Regions from separate parts of the Cellulosimicrobium sp. KWT-B genome, predicted to be linked through region 2. Evidence: riboswitches for the same ligand, from Rfam matches in the RefSeq annotation. Region 2 holds a riboswitch; the other holds the start of a gene.
The links. A riboswitch is a leader RNA that binds a small molecule or an ion and turns the genes downstream of it on or off. The one in region 2 is predicted to bind FMN.
Positions count from the first base shown of each region.

Region 1: another riboswitch for FMN. It lies ahead of pnuC (nicotinamide riboside transporter PnuC); the one in region 2 lies ahead of ribD (bifunctional diaminohydroxyphosphoribosylaminopyrimidine deaminase/5-amino-6-(5-phosphoribosylamino)uracil reductase RibD).

Region 1 is NZ_NEDO01000002.1:143,470-150,813, forward strand. Features, by position in the region: gene B9L22_RS06870 (3' terminal RNA ribose 2'-O-methyltransferase Hen1) at 1-1,119, opposite strand, end outside; gene B9L22_RS06875 (MOSC domain-containing protein) at 1,311-1,772, opposite strand; gene B9L22_RS06880 (TetR/AcrR family transcriptional regulator) at 1,857-2,615, shown strand; FMN riboswitch at 2,722-2,847, shown strand; gene pnuC (nicotinamide riboside transporter PnuC) at 2,997-3,707, shown strand; gene B9L22_RS06890 (acyl-CoA dehydrogenase family protein) at 3,872-5,113, shown strand; gene B9L22_RS06895 (acetyl-CoA C-acyltransferase) at 5,229-6,461, shown strand; gene B9L22_RS20620 (hypothetical protein) at 6,653-6,781, shown strand; gene B9L22_RS06900 (NUDIX domain-containing protein) at 6,826-7,323, opposite strand.
Region 2 is NZ_NEDO01000003.1:211,734-219,077, reverse strand. Features, by position in the region: gene B9L22_RS10895 (PH domain-containing protein) at 65-547, opposite strand; gene hisG (ATP phosphoribosyltransferase) at 594-1,448, opposite strand; gene B9L22_RS10885 (phosphoribosyl-ATP diphosphatase) at 1,558-1,821, opposite strand; gene ribH (6,7-dimethyl-8-ribityllumazine synthase) at 1,895-2,362, opposite strand; gene ribB (3,4-dihydroxy-2-butanone-4-phosphate synthase) at 2,359-3,789, opposite strand; gene B9L22_RS10870 (riboflavin synthase) at 3,786-4,409, opposite strand; gene ribD (bifunctional diaminohydroxyphosphoribosylaminopyrimidine deaminase/5-amino-6-(5-phosphoribosylamino)uracil reductase RibD) at 4,409-5,554, opposite strand; FMN riboswitch at 5,713-5,838, opposite strand; gene rpe (ribulose-phosphate 3-epimerase) at 6,121-6,789, opposite strand; gene B9L22_RS10855 (GNAT family N-acetyltransferase) at 6,841-7,344, shown strand, end outside.

The sequences.
Region 1 (7,344 bases), on a different contig from region 2:
CCGCACCCGCTCCCGCTCGGCGTCGCTCGCCTCGTGCAGGCGCAGGCGCACCGCCGCCCGCTCGAGCTCGCGCGCCGACACGTCGGTCCCGAGCACGCGCGTGAAGGTCCGGTCCGCGGCGAGGCGACGCAGGAGCGCGCCCTCGCCGCACCCGAGGTCGACGACGGTCCGTGCCCCGGCGTCGTGCAGGGCCGCGAGCACCGCGTCGGCCCGCTGCCGCGCGAGCGGCGGCTCGGGCGTGCCGTCGGCGTCGCCCGCCGTGACGGCGCCGGTCCCCGTCATGGCGCCCTGCGGGCCGACGTCGGACGACGGGGCGCCGACCGGCATACCGGCAGCGGGTGCGGCGTCCTCCTCGGGGACGTCCCCGTCGAGCGCGGCGAGACGCGCGGTGGCGTCCTCCACGTAGCGACGCTGGTGCGCGAGGTAGCGGCGCAGGATCTGCGCACGCTCCGGGTGGTCCGCGAGCCAGCCGCCGCCCGCGCGCACGAGCTTGTCCACCTCGTCGGTCGAGACCCAGTAGTGCTTCGCGTCGTCGAGCACGGGCAGCAGCACGTAGAGCTGCGCGAGCGCGTCCGCGAGCCGGCGGGTGCCGCGCAGGCGCAGGTCAACGTAGCGCGACGCGCCCCACGTCGGCACCGTCGGGTCGAGCGGCTCCGCCGTCGCCGTGACGCTCCAGCCCAGCGGCTCGAACAGCCGGCGTGCGAGGTCCGCACCGCCGCGGCACGGGAGGGACGGCACGTGCACGTCGAGCGGGATCGGGGCGTCCGCGAGCGCCGGTCGTGCGTCGCACCGGCCGCTCATCGCCGTCGCGAACACCTTGCCGAGCGCGACCGCGACCATCGACGACGCGGCGTACGGGCGGTCGTTCACGTACTGCGCGAGCGCGAACGCGTCGCCGCCGCCGAACCGCTTGTTCCGCACGATCCCCACCGGGTCGACCTCGAGCAGGAGCGCGGCCTCGCACCGCTGCGCCGTCGCCTCGGGGTAGAAGACGTGCGCGCGGCCGACGGGCAGGTCGAACACCTGCGCCCGGTCCGGGTGCTTGTGCAGCAGGAAGCCGAGGTCGGTGGCGTCGTCGAGCGTCCCGGGGGACGCCGTCGCGGCGAGGGTCACGAGCATGGCCGCCATGGTGCCACCCGGCGGGGCCCACGGCACCGGGTTTGTGGACGACCGTCGGAGCTGTGGACGGAGGTCGTCTCACCCGCCCCAGCCGTCGACGCGGGCGCCGCCACGGGTCTACCGTCGAAGCACGGGCGCCGCTGCCGACGGCACGCGCCCGGCCACCGTCGGGCCGGAGGCCGCCCCGGGGCTCAGGCCCCGCCGGCGGCCGCCGCGTCCCACACCACGACGTCGCCCGCCCGGACCGTGCCGGACGACAGCAGACGGCACACGACGCCGCCCCGCGCGTGCATCGCGCGCATCGCGCCGGGTGCGATCCAGTCGTCGAGCAGGCGGCACGGCGCGGCGATCCGCAGCACCTGGAGCTCGACGTCCCCGATCCGCAGGAACGAGCCCGGCTTCGTGGGCAGGTCGCCGTGGGTGAGCGCGACGTTGCGACGGGTGAGGCCGGGATCGATCTCCTGCCCGAGGTCCGCCGAGGCGGCGGCCAGGTCGGTGAGCGTCTGGATCGTCACGTGCCGGTGCTTCGACCCGTGGTACCGGTCGCCGACGAGGCCCTTGCCCTCCTCGGCCTCGACCGACGCGACGACCCGCGTCGGCAGCCGACGGGCCTTCGCGACGTGGATCGCGTGCACGCGAGGCTGGTCCGGCATGGCCCCAGCCTCGCACCCGGCGCCACCCCAGGGCCACCGCCCCCGGGCCGGGCGAGCGCCGGGTACCGGTGTACCGTCCGGTGCATGACCGACGTCCGTAGCCGCACCCATGCCCAGGCCGTCGACGCAGCGATCGAGCTCTTCACCCGCAAGGGGTACGAGCAGACGACCGTCGAGGAGATCGCCGACGCCGCCCAGGTCAGCCGCGCCACCTTCTTCCGCCGCTACGGGTCCAAGGAGGACGTGGTCTTCGCGGACCACGAGCTCCTGCTCGACGAGGTCGTCGTCATGCTCGCCGCGACGCGGCCCGTGCCCGACGCCGAGGGGCACCTCACGCCCGACCCGACGGTCGACCCGTACCTCGAGGTGTGCCGCGCGGCGCGGCTGGTGTTCGACCACCACGTCGGGCAGCGTGAGACGTCCCTGGCCCGCTGGCAGCTCCTCCAGCAGGTGCCGGCGCTGCGCGACCGCGAGCTCGTGACGACCCACCGCTACGAGCGCGCGTTCACCGCGTACCTGCGCGACGCGCTCCCGCCGGACGAGCGCCGCTCGACGGCGTCGATCGCGTTCGCGGCGTCCGTCGTCGCCGTGCACAACGCGCTCCTGCGCCGGTGGCTGCGCTCCCCCGAGCAGGACCTGCGCCCCCAGCTCGAGGAGGCGTTCGCGGACCTGCGGCGCGCCGCCGTCGGCCGGTACGCCGCGCCCGACGCCGCCGCCCAGGAGCGCAACGGGGACGGCGTGCCCGCGGCGCGCCGCGTCGTCGTGACCGTGGTGGACGCCGACGCGGACGCGCAGGGCGTCGCGGACGACGTCGCGCGCGCCGTCCGCGACGCCCTGGCCTGACCCCTCCCGCCCCGCCCCGTGTTCCAGTCCGTGGGACGGTGCGGGACGAGTCCCGTGCCCGGGGAATGCGCGAGTAGCATCGGCGGTTGCAGAACGCAGTACGCACGAACGTGCTCCGGGGTCGGTGCAATTCCGAGCCGGCGGTGACAGTCCGCGACCCGCGCCCACGCGCGGTTGACCTGGTGGAACTCCAGGACCGACGGTGACAGTCCGGATGGGAGGAAGCACGTGCGGCGCGGCCGTCCTCGGCCGGGCTCTCGCGAGCCCGCGCGACGGGGCACGGTCTCGCCGTGGTGAGCGACGCCGTCGGGCCCTCGTGGCCCGGCCCCGCCGCCCGCCCTCACCCCGGAGCGCCCGTGCCCGGGAGGACGAGGACATCCGATGGACCTGATCCACGCGCTGTTCGACGCGCAGCTGACGATCGGCGACCAGCACCTGCTGTGGCGCGAGATCGTGGGCAACGGATTCGGCCTGGCGTCGGCGCTGGGCGGCATGCGGCGCAAGGTGTGGGCGTGGCCGGTGGGCATCGTCGGCAACCTGCTGCTGCTCACGGTGTTCCTCGGCGCGGTGTTCGCGACGCCCAACCCCGTCAACCTGCTCGGCCAGGCCGGTCGCCAGGCCATGTTCGTCGTCGTGTCGGTCTACGGGTGGGTGCAGTGGCGCAGGACCCAGGCGCGGCTCGGTGACGCCGACGCGGACAGCCACGGCGTCGCCGTCGTGCCGCGCTGGGCGTCGTGGCGCCAGCGCGTGTTCCTCGTCGTCGCGCTCGTCGGCGGCACGGCGCTGCTGACCCCGGTGTTCCGCGCGCTCGAGTCGTACGAGCCCGTCTGGGCCGACGCGTGGATATTCATGGGCTCGCTGCTCGCGACGTACGGCATGGCGAAGGGCTGGGTCGAGTTCTGGCTCATCTGGGTCGCCGTGGACGTCGTGGGCGTGCCCCTGCTGATCTCGGCCGGCTTCTACGCGTCCGCGTTCATGTACGTGTTCTACGGCGCGTTCACGCTCGTCGGGTTCTTCGTGTGGTGGCGCGTCAACCGCCGCGCGGCCGCCGCTGCCGAGGCGGACGCCGCGGCGGCGGGCGCCCCCGCCTGACCCGCCGGTCACCCGGCCCACCCACCCCGATACCCCGTCTCGATTGACTGAGACGGGGTATCGCTGCACTATGGGAGGGACCGCCGCCGACGCCGGGCCCGCACCCCGGGCAAGCGCGTCGAGGACGGTCGACCGACCGCAGCCGCCCTCCCAGGGGAGCACCGATGCCCACCACCCCGATCATGCCCGGCGTCACCGAGCCCACCTACGACCTCGCGACCCCGCTCGACCTCGACTACGCCGGCGCGTTCGCCGACGCGACCGAGGAGGACCGCGCCCACCTGCAGCGCGTCCGGCAGTTCGTCCAGGACGAGGTGCTGCCCGTCATCGACGACTACTGGGAGCGCGCCGAGGTCCCGTTCGACCTCGTCAAGCGCATGGGCGAGCTCGACCTGCTGCGCGACGGCGTCGACGTCGACGGTCGTCCGCACGTGAGCCAGCTCGCCGCCGGCCTCGCCGCCATGGAGATGTCGCGCGGCGACGGCTCCGTCGCGACGATCTGCGGCGTCCAGGGCGGTCTCGCGCTGCGCAGCATCCAGATGCTCGGCTCCGACGAGCAGCGGGCGAAGTACGCCGAGCCCATGGCGCGCGGGGAGATCCTCGGCGCGTTCGCGCTCACCGAGCCCACCCACGGCTCGGACTCCGTCTCGCTCGAGACGACGGCGCGCAAGGAGACGCGCGACGGCGTCGAGGGCTACGTGCTGAACGGCGAGAAGAAGTGGATCGGCAACGGGTCGTCGGGCCACGTCACGGTCGTGTGGGCGCGCCTCGTCGGCGACGACGGCGATGGTCAGGTCCACGGGTTCGTCGTGCCGCAGGACACCCCGGGCTACACGGGCACGACCATCACCGGCAAGGTCTCGCTCCGCGCGATCTGGCAGGCGCACGTCGTGCTCGACGACGTGTTCGTCCCCGCCGAGAACGCCTTGCCGGGCGCGCGGTCGTTCAAGGACACCTCGCGCGTGCTCTTCGCGACGCGCCTCGGGGTGGCGTGGGCCGCCGTCGGGCACGCGGTCGCGTGCTACGAGGCCGCGGTCGCGTACGCGAAGCAGCGCGTCCAGTTCGGGCGCCCGCTCGCCGCGAACCAGATGGTGCAGGAGCGCCTCACCCGGATGCTCTCGACGATCACGCAGCTCCAGCTCCTCGTCGCGCAGATGACGCGGCTCGACGAGGCGGGGACGCTCACCGGCCCGCAGGCGTCGCTCGCGAAGTACACGTGCACCCGCGGGGCGCGCGAGGTCGCGGCGAGCGCGCGCGACCTGCTCGGCGGCAACGGGATCCTGCTCCAGAACCGCGTCGCGCGGCACTTCGCCGACATCGAGGCCCTGCACACGTACGAGGGCACCGAGTCGGTCCAGGCGCTCATCGTCGGGCGCGACATCACGGGCGTCTCCGCGTTCGTCTGACGGTCCCGAGGGCGCACGCCCTCCCCCTGCTCCCCGGCGCCGCTCGCCCCTCCTCGCGGCGCCGGGGCTCCTTCCTGTTCGCCCCGTCTCCTCGCCCTCCCCGGATCGGAGTCCCATGAGCACCGACGCCAGCCCCCTGCCCGACGCCGCCGCCGTCACCCCCGAGGACGAGGTCACCCCGGTCCTCCTGCACGGCGCGCGCACCCCGTTCGCGCGCTTCCGCGGCGCGCTCGCCTCGCTCTCGGCGGCCGAGCTCGGCGCGCACGCGATCCGCGGCGCGCTCGCGGCCGCGGGCGTCGCGCCGGAGCAGGTCGACACGGTGATCGTCGGGCAGGTCGTGCAGGCGGGCGCCAAGCAGGGCCCCGCGCGCCAGGCCGCGATCCTCGCGGGCCTCGGCTGGGACGTGCCCACCGTGACGATCAACAAGCTGTGCCTCTCGGGCCTCACCGCGATCATCGACGCGGCCCGGCTGGTCCGCACGGGCGAGGCGAGCGTCGTCGTCGCGGGTGGCCAGGAGTCCATGACGAACGCGCCGCACCTCGTCGTCGGGTCGCGCTCCGGGTTCGCGTTCGGGGACGTCACGATGGCCGACTCGCTCACGCACGACGGCCTGAACGACCCGTTCAGCGGCGAGGTCATGGGCGAGCTCACGGACCGCGGCTGCACGACGCGCGGCATCGGCCGCCCGGAGCAGGACGCGTTCGCGCTGCGCTCGCACCAGCGGGCCGCCGCGGCGCGCGACGCCGGGCGCCTCGCCGAGGAGATCGCCCCCGTCGAGGTGCCGCAGCGGCGGGGCGAGCCGGTCGTCGTCGAGCACGACGAGGGCGTGCGTGCCGACACGACGCTCGAGGCCCTGGAGCGCCTGCGCCCGGCCTTCGTGCGGGACGGGACCATCACCGCCGGGTCGAGCTCGCCCCTGTCCGACGGCGCGGCGGCGGTCGTCGTCGCGAGCCGCGCCTTCGCGAAGCGCAACGGCCTGCCGTGGCTCGCCGAGATCGGTGCGGCGGGGCAGGTCGCGGGACCCGACAACTCGCTGCACTCCCAGCCGGCGCGGGCCATCGAGGCCGCCGTGAAGCGCGAGGGGATCGCCGCGGCGGACCTCGACCTCGTGGAGATCAACGAGGCGTTCGCCGCCGTCGCGCTCCAGTCCGTCGCGGACCTCGGCATCGACGCGGACGTCGTCAACGCCGACGGCGGCGCCATCGCGCTCGGCCACCCGGTCGGCGCGTCGGGCGCTCGGCTCGCGCTGCACCTCGCGCTCGCGCTCCGTCGCCGCGGGGGCGGCGTCGGTGCCGCGGCGCTGTGCGGCGGCGGCGGTCAGGGGGACGCGCTCGTGCTGCGCGTCTGACCCTCCGGACGGGCCCGTCGGGGCTCCGCCGCGCGAGCCGACCAACCCTGGTGCACGATGCTGCACCAGGGTTGGCGCGTTTCGGCCGCCGCGGTGTGACGCAGATCGCGCCACGACGGCCGGGTTTCGCGTCATGGATCGCGTCTGACGTGGTCCCTCTCCCTGGAACCGCCCCCCACGAGAGGACCGTCATGACCACCGTGACCGACGCAGCCCGCCGTACCGCGAGCCGTGCGCGCCGCTCGCACCTGTCCGCCGTCGCCGTCGCGCTCGTCGGGCTCGCCGCAGGCTTCGCCGCGGCGCCCTACCTGCTCGGCTGACGCCTCCCGCTCGACGAGCCCGGGACCGCGGTCCCGGGCTCTCGTCATCCTTCGGTCGTCGTGCTCTGCGCCGGCTCGCGCGCGAGCTGCTCCTCCAGCCGGTCGAGCAGCGGGACCTGGCCCGCGACCACGAGCCCGCGGGCGCGCGCGAGCGCGAACCAGCCGGCCCGGTCCAGCTCCGGGAACTCCTGCATGCGCCCCGAGCGCGGCGGCCACTCCAGCGCGAACGTGTTGCTCGCGATCGTCGTGACGTCGAGGTCCGCCTCCCGCGCCCACGCCGCGACGAGCTTGCCCGCGCGCTGGCGCACCGTGCCGAGGTCGAGGTCCGGCGCCGCGCCGGCGGGAGCCGGGACGCCGAGCTCCTCGGCGAACTCGCGCAGCGCCGCCGCGTGCTCGTCCTCCCCCGGCTCCACCTCGCCCTTGGGGATCGTCCACCCGCCCGCGTCCTTGCGCGCCCACAGCGGGCCTCCCATGTGCCCGAGGAGCACCTCGACGGCGTCGTCACGGAACCGGTAGAGCACGAGCCCTGCTGACTGCTTCACCCCTCCTTCCTACACAGCCGA
Region 2 (7,344 bases):
GGGCCGTCGTCGTCAGTACGGGGTGACCCGTGGCGCGGGCACGGGAGCCGTGCGCCTGCGGTGCTTAATCGTGGGCCTCGCCGTGCGCCTTCACCAGGGCGGCGAGGCGCCGCGCCTCTTCCTCGCCCCGGGCGCCGTCGGCCCGTTGGATGCCCATGACGGCGAGGGTGGACCCGTCCGCGAGGTCGAGACGCACCCACGCGTCGCCGGAGCCGAAGCGGACCGACACGATCTGGGGCCAGGCGAGGCGGCGCGTGTAGATGACGTTGCGCACCCGCAGGCCCTCGCGCGTCGGGACGGCGTGCACGCCGCCCAGGCGCCACAGCAGCCACGCCGCGAACAGCGCGAACGCTGCGATGGACAGCCGGTTCACCCACGACGTGCCGAGCGGCCCCGTCGCGGACAGCCCCACCACGACGCACCCGCCGACGACGACCACGCCCGTCGCCCAGGCCGACACCAGGCCGAACCGGGGCCGGAACGTGCGGTACGGGTCGTCGTCGCGGTCACCCGGCAGGCCGGGGTCGGGGAACGGGTCGGTGCTCATGCCGCCACCGTCTCACACCCGCCGACCACCCACCGGCGGCCGAGGTTCAGAGGCGCGAGGCGTGGATCCGGGTCACGAGGATCGCGCGCGCACCCACGTCGTACAGGGCGTCCATGACCTGGTTCGTGCGGTCGCGGCGCACCATCGCCCGCACCGCCGCCCAGTCCCGGTCGTGCAGCGGAGACACCGTGGGCGACTCCAGGCCCGGCGTGATCGCGACCGCACGGTCCACGAGCGACACCGGCACGTCGTAGTCCATGAGGACGTACTCGTGCGCCGTCAGCACCCCCTGCAGGCGACGGGACAGCACCTCCACCCCCGCCGGGACGTCCGCCTCCGCAACCTTGCGCGGCCGGATCAGCACCGCCTCCGACACCAGGATCGGGTCGCCGAACACCTCCAGACCCGCTCCCCGCAGCGTCGTGCCCGTCGAGACCACGTCCGCGACGACGTCCGCCACCCCGAGCTGCACCGCCGACTCGACCGCACCGTCCAGGTGCACCACCGTCGCGTCCACCCCGTGCGCGCGCAGGTGCCCCTCCACGAGGACCTCGTACGACGTCGCGACCCGCAGCCCCTGCACCTGCTCCAACGACGTGATCGTCCCCGCCGGCGCCGCGTACCGGAACGTCGACCCCCCGAACCCGAGCTGCATGTGCTCCACCGCGTCCGCGCCCGAGTCCAGCAGCAGGTCCCGACCCGTGATCCCGACGTCGACCGTGCCCGACCCCACGTACACCGCGATGTCGCGCGGGCGCAGGAAGAAGAACTCGGCGTCGTTGTCCGGGTCCGCCAGCACCAGCTCGCGCGGGTCACGACGCTGGCGGTACCCCGCCTCGCGCAGCATCTCGACGGCGGGCTCAGACAGGGACCCCTTGTTGGGGACGGCGATACGCAGCATGACAGGACCTTCGTTCAGGGGATCGGGCAGGGAGCGGGGAACAGCAGGGACGAGCGAGGGGCGAGCGGCGCTCGCGGCCGGGAGCAGGGACGCTCACCGGCGCGGCCGCTCACAGATGCTCGTACACGTCCTGCAGGCTCAGACCCTTCGCCAGCATGAGGACCTGCAGGTGGTAGAGGAGCTGGGAGATCTCCTCCGCCGTCTTCACGTCGCCCTCGTACTCGGCGGCCATCCACACCTCGGCGGCCTCCTCGACCACCTTCTTCCCGATCGCGTGCACGCCCGCGTCCAGCTCCGCGACCGTGCCGGAACCGGCAGGTCGCGTCGTGGCCTTCTCGGACAGCTCCGCGAACAGGGACTCGAACGTCTTCACGGGCTCCAGGGTATCCGCCACCCGGACCCGGCCGGGGCGTGTCCGCCCAGCGGGCACGCCCCGACCGTCCCCGTCACAGGTCGCGCAGCGCCACGACCGTCGCGACCGCCGCCTCCGCGGCCTCCGCACCCTTGTCCTCGCGCGACCCCTCCAGGCCCGCCCGGTCCAGGGCCTGCTGCTCGTCGTCGCACGTCAGCACACCGAACCCCACCGGCACCCCCGTGCGCACGCTCACGTCCGTCAGACCCGACGTCGCCGCCTGGCACACGTACTCGAAGTGCGGCGTCCCCCCACGGATCACCACCCCCAGCGCCACCACCGCGTCCGCACCGTGCTCCACCGCACGCGCCGCCGCCACCGGCAGCTCGAACGACCCCGGCACCCGCACCACGCTCACGTGCGACACGTTCGCCGCCGCCAACGCCCGCCGCGCGCCCGCCAGCAACCCGTCCATCACCTCCGTGTGCCAGCTCGCCGCGACCACCGTCACCCGCAGCCCCGACCCGTCCACGCGCACCGTCGGCGCACCCGCCCCGCTCATCCCTCGTCCTCCTTCGTCTCTTCGGCACCGGACCCGTCGCCCGGCCCTCCCAGCACGACCCCGTCCGGGACCGCCACCGTGTCCAGCAGATGACCCATCGCCACCTTCTTCGTCACCAGGTACGCCCGGTTGTGCTCCCCATGACCCACCTCGATCCGCTCAGTCCCCACCACGTCGATGCCCGACGCCACCAGACCCGTCACCTTCGCCGGGTTGTTCGTCAGCAACCGCACCCGCGACAACCCCAGGTCCGCCAGGATCGCCGCCGCCGCCCCGTACTCCCGACGATCCACCGGCCACCCCAGCTCCAGGTTCGCCTGCACCGTGTCCAGACCCGCGTCCTGCAGCTCGTACGCCCCGATCTTCGCCAGCAGCCCGATCCCGCGACCCTCGTGCCCCCGCAGGTACACCACCGCACCCCCCTCCGCCGCGACCCGCCCCAACGCCGCCCCCAGCTGCGGACCGCAGTCGCACCGCAACGACCCGAACGCGTCCCCCGTCAAGCACTCCGAGTGCACCCGCACCACCGGCACCCCGCCCCGCCCGACGGCGCTCGCGGCCTCCGCACCAGCCTCACCCCGACCCGACGCACCAGCAGGGGCGACCGCAGGGACCAGCGCCACGTGCTCCGCCCCCGTACGCAGGTCCCGGTACCCCACCACCCGGAACCGGCCGTGCACCGTCGGGAGCTCCGCCGACGACGTGCGGTGCACCCGCCGCGCCACCGCCTCCCGATCCGGCACCTCCGTGGCCACCGCAGGCGCAGGGTCGTGCACCCGCCGCCACGCCACCAGGTCCGCGATCGTGATCAGCACCAACCCGTCACGCTCCGCCAACGCCGCCGCGTCCCCCAGCCGCATCATCGTCCCGTCGTCGTGCACCAGCTCCGCGATACCCCCGACCTCACCCCTCCCCGCCAACCGCACCAGGTCCACCGCGGCCTCCGTGTGCCCCGCACGATGCAGCACACCCCCCGGCACCGCCCGCAACGGCAGCACGTGACCCGGCCGGATCAGGTCCACCGGACCCGACGCCGGGTCCGCCAGCACCCGCAACGTCCGCGCCCGGTCCTCCGCCGAGATCCCCGTCGACACCCCCGTCGCCGCGTCCACCGTCACCGTGTACGCCGTCCGCCGCGGATCCTGGCTGTGCGGCACCATCAACGGCAGCTCCAACGCGTCCGCCCGCACCGCCGGCATCGGCGCGCACAGGTACCCCGACGAGTGCCGGATCGTCCACGCCACCCACTCCGCCGACACCCCCTGCGCCGCGAACACCACGTCCGCCTCGTTCTCCCGGTCCGGCGAGTCCGCCACCAGCACCGGACGCCCCGCCCGGATCGCCGCCAACGCCTCCTCGACCGACCCCAGCCGCACGCCCTCCGACCCCTCCGGCACCGCGGCGCTCGCGGACCCCGCGCCCGTCACGACGCGCTCCCGGGGACCACGCCGGACACCAGCAGGCGTTCGACGTACTTCGCGAGCACGTCCACCTCGAGGTTCACCCGGTCGCCCGGCACCAGTCGCCCGAGGATCGTCGCTTCGAGCGTCGTCGGGATCAGCGAGACGCCGAACGTCTCGTCGTCCACGTGCGTCACCGTCAACGACACCCCGCTCACCGCGATCGAGCCCTTCTCCGCCACGTACCGCGTCAGACCCCCAGGCGCGGAGAGCACCAGGTCGTCCCACCGCTCCCCCGGCGCGCGGCTCACGAGCGTCCCGACGCCGTCCACGTGGCCCTGCACCACATGACCGCCCAGCCGCGCGTCCGCCCGGACGGCCCGCTCCAGGTTCACCGGCGACCCCGCCACGAGGTCACCCAGCGCAGTCCGACGCAACGACTCCGGCATCACGTCCGCCGTGAACGACCCGTCGCCACCGAGGCTCGTGACCGTCAGGCACACCCCGTTCACCGCGATCGAGTCACCGAGCCCCGCGTCCGACGCCGCGAGCGGCCCCTCGACCGTGAGCACCGCGTCCTCCCCCGCGCCGCCCGGGAACCCGATCCCCCGGACCCTGCCGATCTCCTCCACGATCCCCGTGAACATCAACCCACCCGTCCTTCCGTGCTCTTCCTGGACACCACCAGCGCGTCGTCCCCGACACGCCTCACCTCCACCGTGCGGAACCGGTGCGCGTCGGCGATCGTCGCCACACCCAACCCGTCCACCGCCCGCCGCCCGCTCCCCAGCAGCACCGGGGCCACGTACGCGTGCAGCTCGTCCACCGCACCCGCGGCCAGGAACGCCGTCGCCAGCGTCGGACCGCCCTCCACCAGCACGTGCCGCACCTCGCGCTCCGCGAGCCGCTCCAGCACCTCACCGACCTCCCGCGTCAGCACGTGCACCAGCTCGCCACCCTCCCCGCGGACCCGCGCCGCCGGCGGGACACCCCGCAACCCCACGACCACGCGCAACGGCTGGTGCTCCGCCAGACGCACGGCGCTCGCGGCCTCGTGCGCCGCGTCGTGGGAGGGACCGTGGCCACGCACCCGCGCGGTGAGCTCGGGGTCGTCGGCCAGGAGCGTGCCCGTGCCGACGACGATCGCGTCCACCTCCGCCCGCACGCGGTGCGCGTGCTCGCGCGCCGCGGGCCCGGTGATCCACCGGCTCGTCCCGTCCGCGGCGGCGACGTAGCCGTCGAGCGTCGTGGCCGTCTTGAGCGTCACGTACGGAGTGCCGCGCCGGACGGCCGTGAGCCACACCCGCAGGAGCTCCTCGCCCTCGGCGGCGCGCAGGCCGCGCACGACGCGGACCCCCGCGGCCCGCAGCCGGTGCGTGCCGCCCGTGGCGACGGGGTTCGGGTCGTCGACGGCGAGCACGACCTCTGCCACGCCCGCGGCGACGAGGGCGTCGGCGCACGGGCCGGTGCGACCGGTGTGGGCGCACGGCTCGAGCGTCACGACCGCCGTCGCGCCGGCCACGTCGACGCCGCGCGCCCGGGCGTCCGCGAGGGCCGCCGCCTCGGCGTGCGGCGTCCCCGCGCCACGATGCCACCCCTCGGCGAGCACGGGCCGCGGGTGCGGGGCGAGCGAGCCCGGCGCCGCGCCGTCGGGCAAGGGTGCGCCGGGCGGAGGGCCCAGCAGGACGCACCCGACACGCGGGTTCGGCCCGTGCGCCGGCCCTCGGGCCGCCAGCTCGAGCGCGCGCGTCATCGCGGCGTCGGCCGTCAGGGTGCGGGGGTGCTCGCCCATCGTCCTCCTCCCGGGCACGGGCGCTCCGGGGTGAGGGCGGGCGGCGGGTCGAGCCACGAGGGCCCGACGGCGTCGCTCACCACGGCGAGGCCGTCACCGTCCTGGACGGGTGCGCCGGCGGGTCGCCGGAGCACCACGCGCCGAGGCGTGGCCACGCCGCACGTGCTTCCTCCCATCCGGACTTTCACCGTCGGTCCTGGAGTTCCACCAGGTCAACCGCGCGTGGGCGCGGGTCGCGGACTGTCACCGCCGGCTCGGAATTGCACCGACCCCGGAGCACGTTCGTGCGTACTGCGTTCTGCAACCGCCGATGTTACTCCGGGTGCGCCCCGCGCGGGTGCGACCGGCGGTCCGACGCGGCCCCGCCCGCCCCGTCGAGGTCGCCGCTCGCGAGCACCGCCTGCCCCTGAGCTGTCGAGCTTCGCCGTCCGACGGCTGGCTCCACCCTCTTCTCCTTGCTCGGTGGTGAGGTTCTCGCAGTCTCGTGGATGGAGGATGTGCGCTTGGCACACTATTTTACATGGAACGAAGAAGGGGCCCGTAGTAGGCCCCTTCTCGTCCTGACGTCAGTGGGCGTGCGCCGACGCCTCCGCCAGCTCGCGCAGCGCCTGGATCTCCTCGGGCACGTTCTCCGCCCCGTAGACCGCCGACCCGGCGACGAAGACGTTCGCCCCCGCGTCCGCGGCCCGCTCGATCGTCGACCGCGACACTCCCCCGTCGACCTGGATCCACACGTCGAGACCCGACTCGCTCACGGCCTCGCGCGCCCGCCGGATCTTCGGCAGCGTCCCCTCGATGAAGGACTGCCCGCCGAAGCCCGGCTCGACCGTCATGACGAGGATCATGTCCACCTCGGTCAGCAGGTCCAGGAAGGGCTCCACCGGCGTCGCAGGGCGCAGCGCGACGCCTGCGCGGGCTCCCAGGCGGCGGAGCTCGCGAGCGAGCCGCACAGGGGCAGCAGCGGCCTCGGCGTGGAACGTGACCGACGCCGCGCCCGCCTCCGCGTAGGCCGGAGCCCAGCGGTCAGGGTCCTCGATCATGAGGTGGGCGTCGATCGGGACGGGAGACACCTGCGCCAGGCGCTCGAACACCGGCAGCCCGAGCGTGAGGTTCGGCACGAAGTGGTTGTCCATGACGTCGACGTGCGCGTAGTCCGCGGTGGCGATCGCGTTCAGGTCGCGCTCGAGGTTCGCGAAGTCGGCGGACAGGATGCTCGGTGCGATGAGGGCTGCCATGGGCCCAGCCTAGGGGCGCGTGCCGGAGCCCGGTGCTCGTACCCTCGTCGCGTGAGCGACCTCTCCTCCCCCTCCCCCGGCCCGGCCCCTGCCTCCGTTCCCGGCGCGCCGCACCGCCCCGGGGACCCGCGCGCCTCCGCGCCCGCCGTGACGGTGCGCCTGGCCACGGTGCACGACCTGCCGCGGGTCGCCGAGATCGCCGCCCCGTTCGTGCGCGACACGTGCGTGACGTTCGAGGAGGAGGTCTGGGACGTCCCGGCGTGGCACCGCAAGCTCGACGACGTCGTCGCGCGCGGCCTGCCGTTCCTCGTCGCCGAGGTCGACGCCCCGGGCTCCCCGACCGGCGTTGTCGTCGCGGGCTACGCGTACGCGTCGGCCTGGCGCCCCAAGCCCGCCTACCGGCACACCGCCGAGGACACGATCTACCTCGACCCGGAGCACGCCGGGCGCGGGGTGGGCACCGCGCTGCTCGCCGCGCTCCTGGAGGCGCTGGCCGCCGCGGGGGTCCGCCAGGTCGTCTCCGTCGTCGCCGACGTCCCCGAGGCCGCCGGGTCG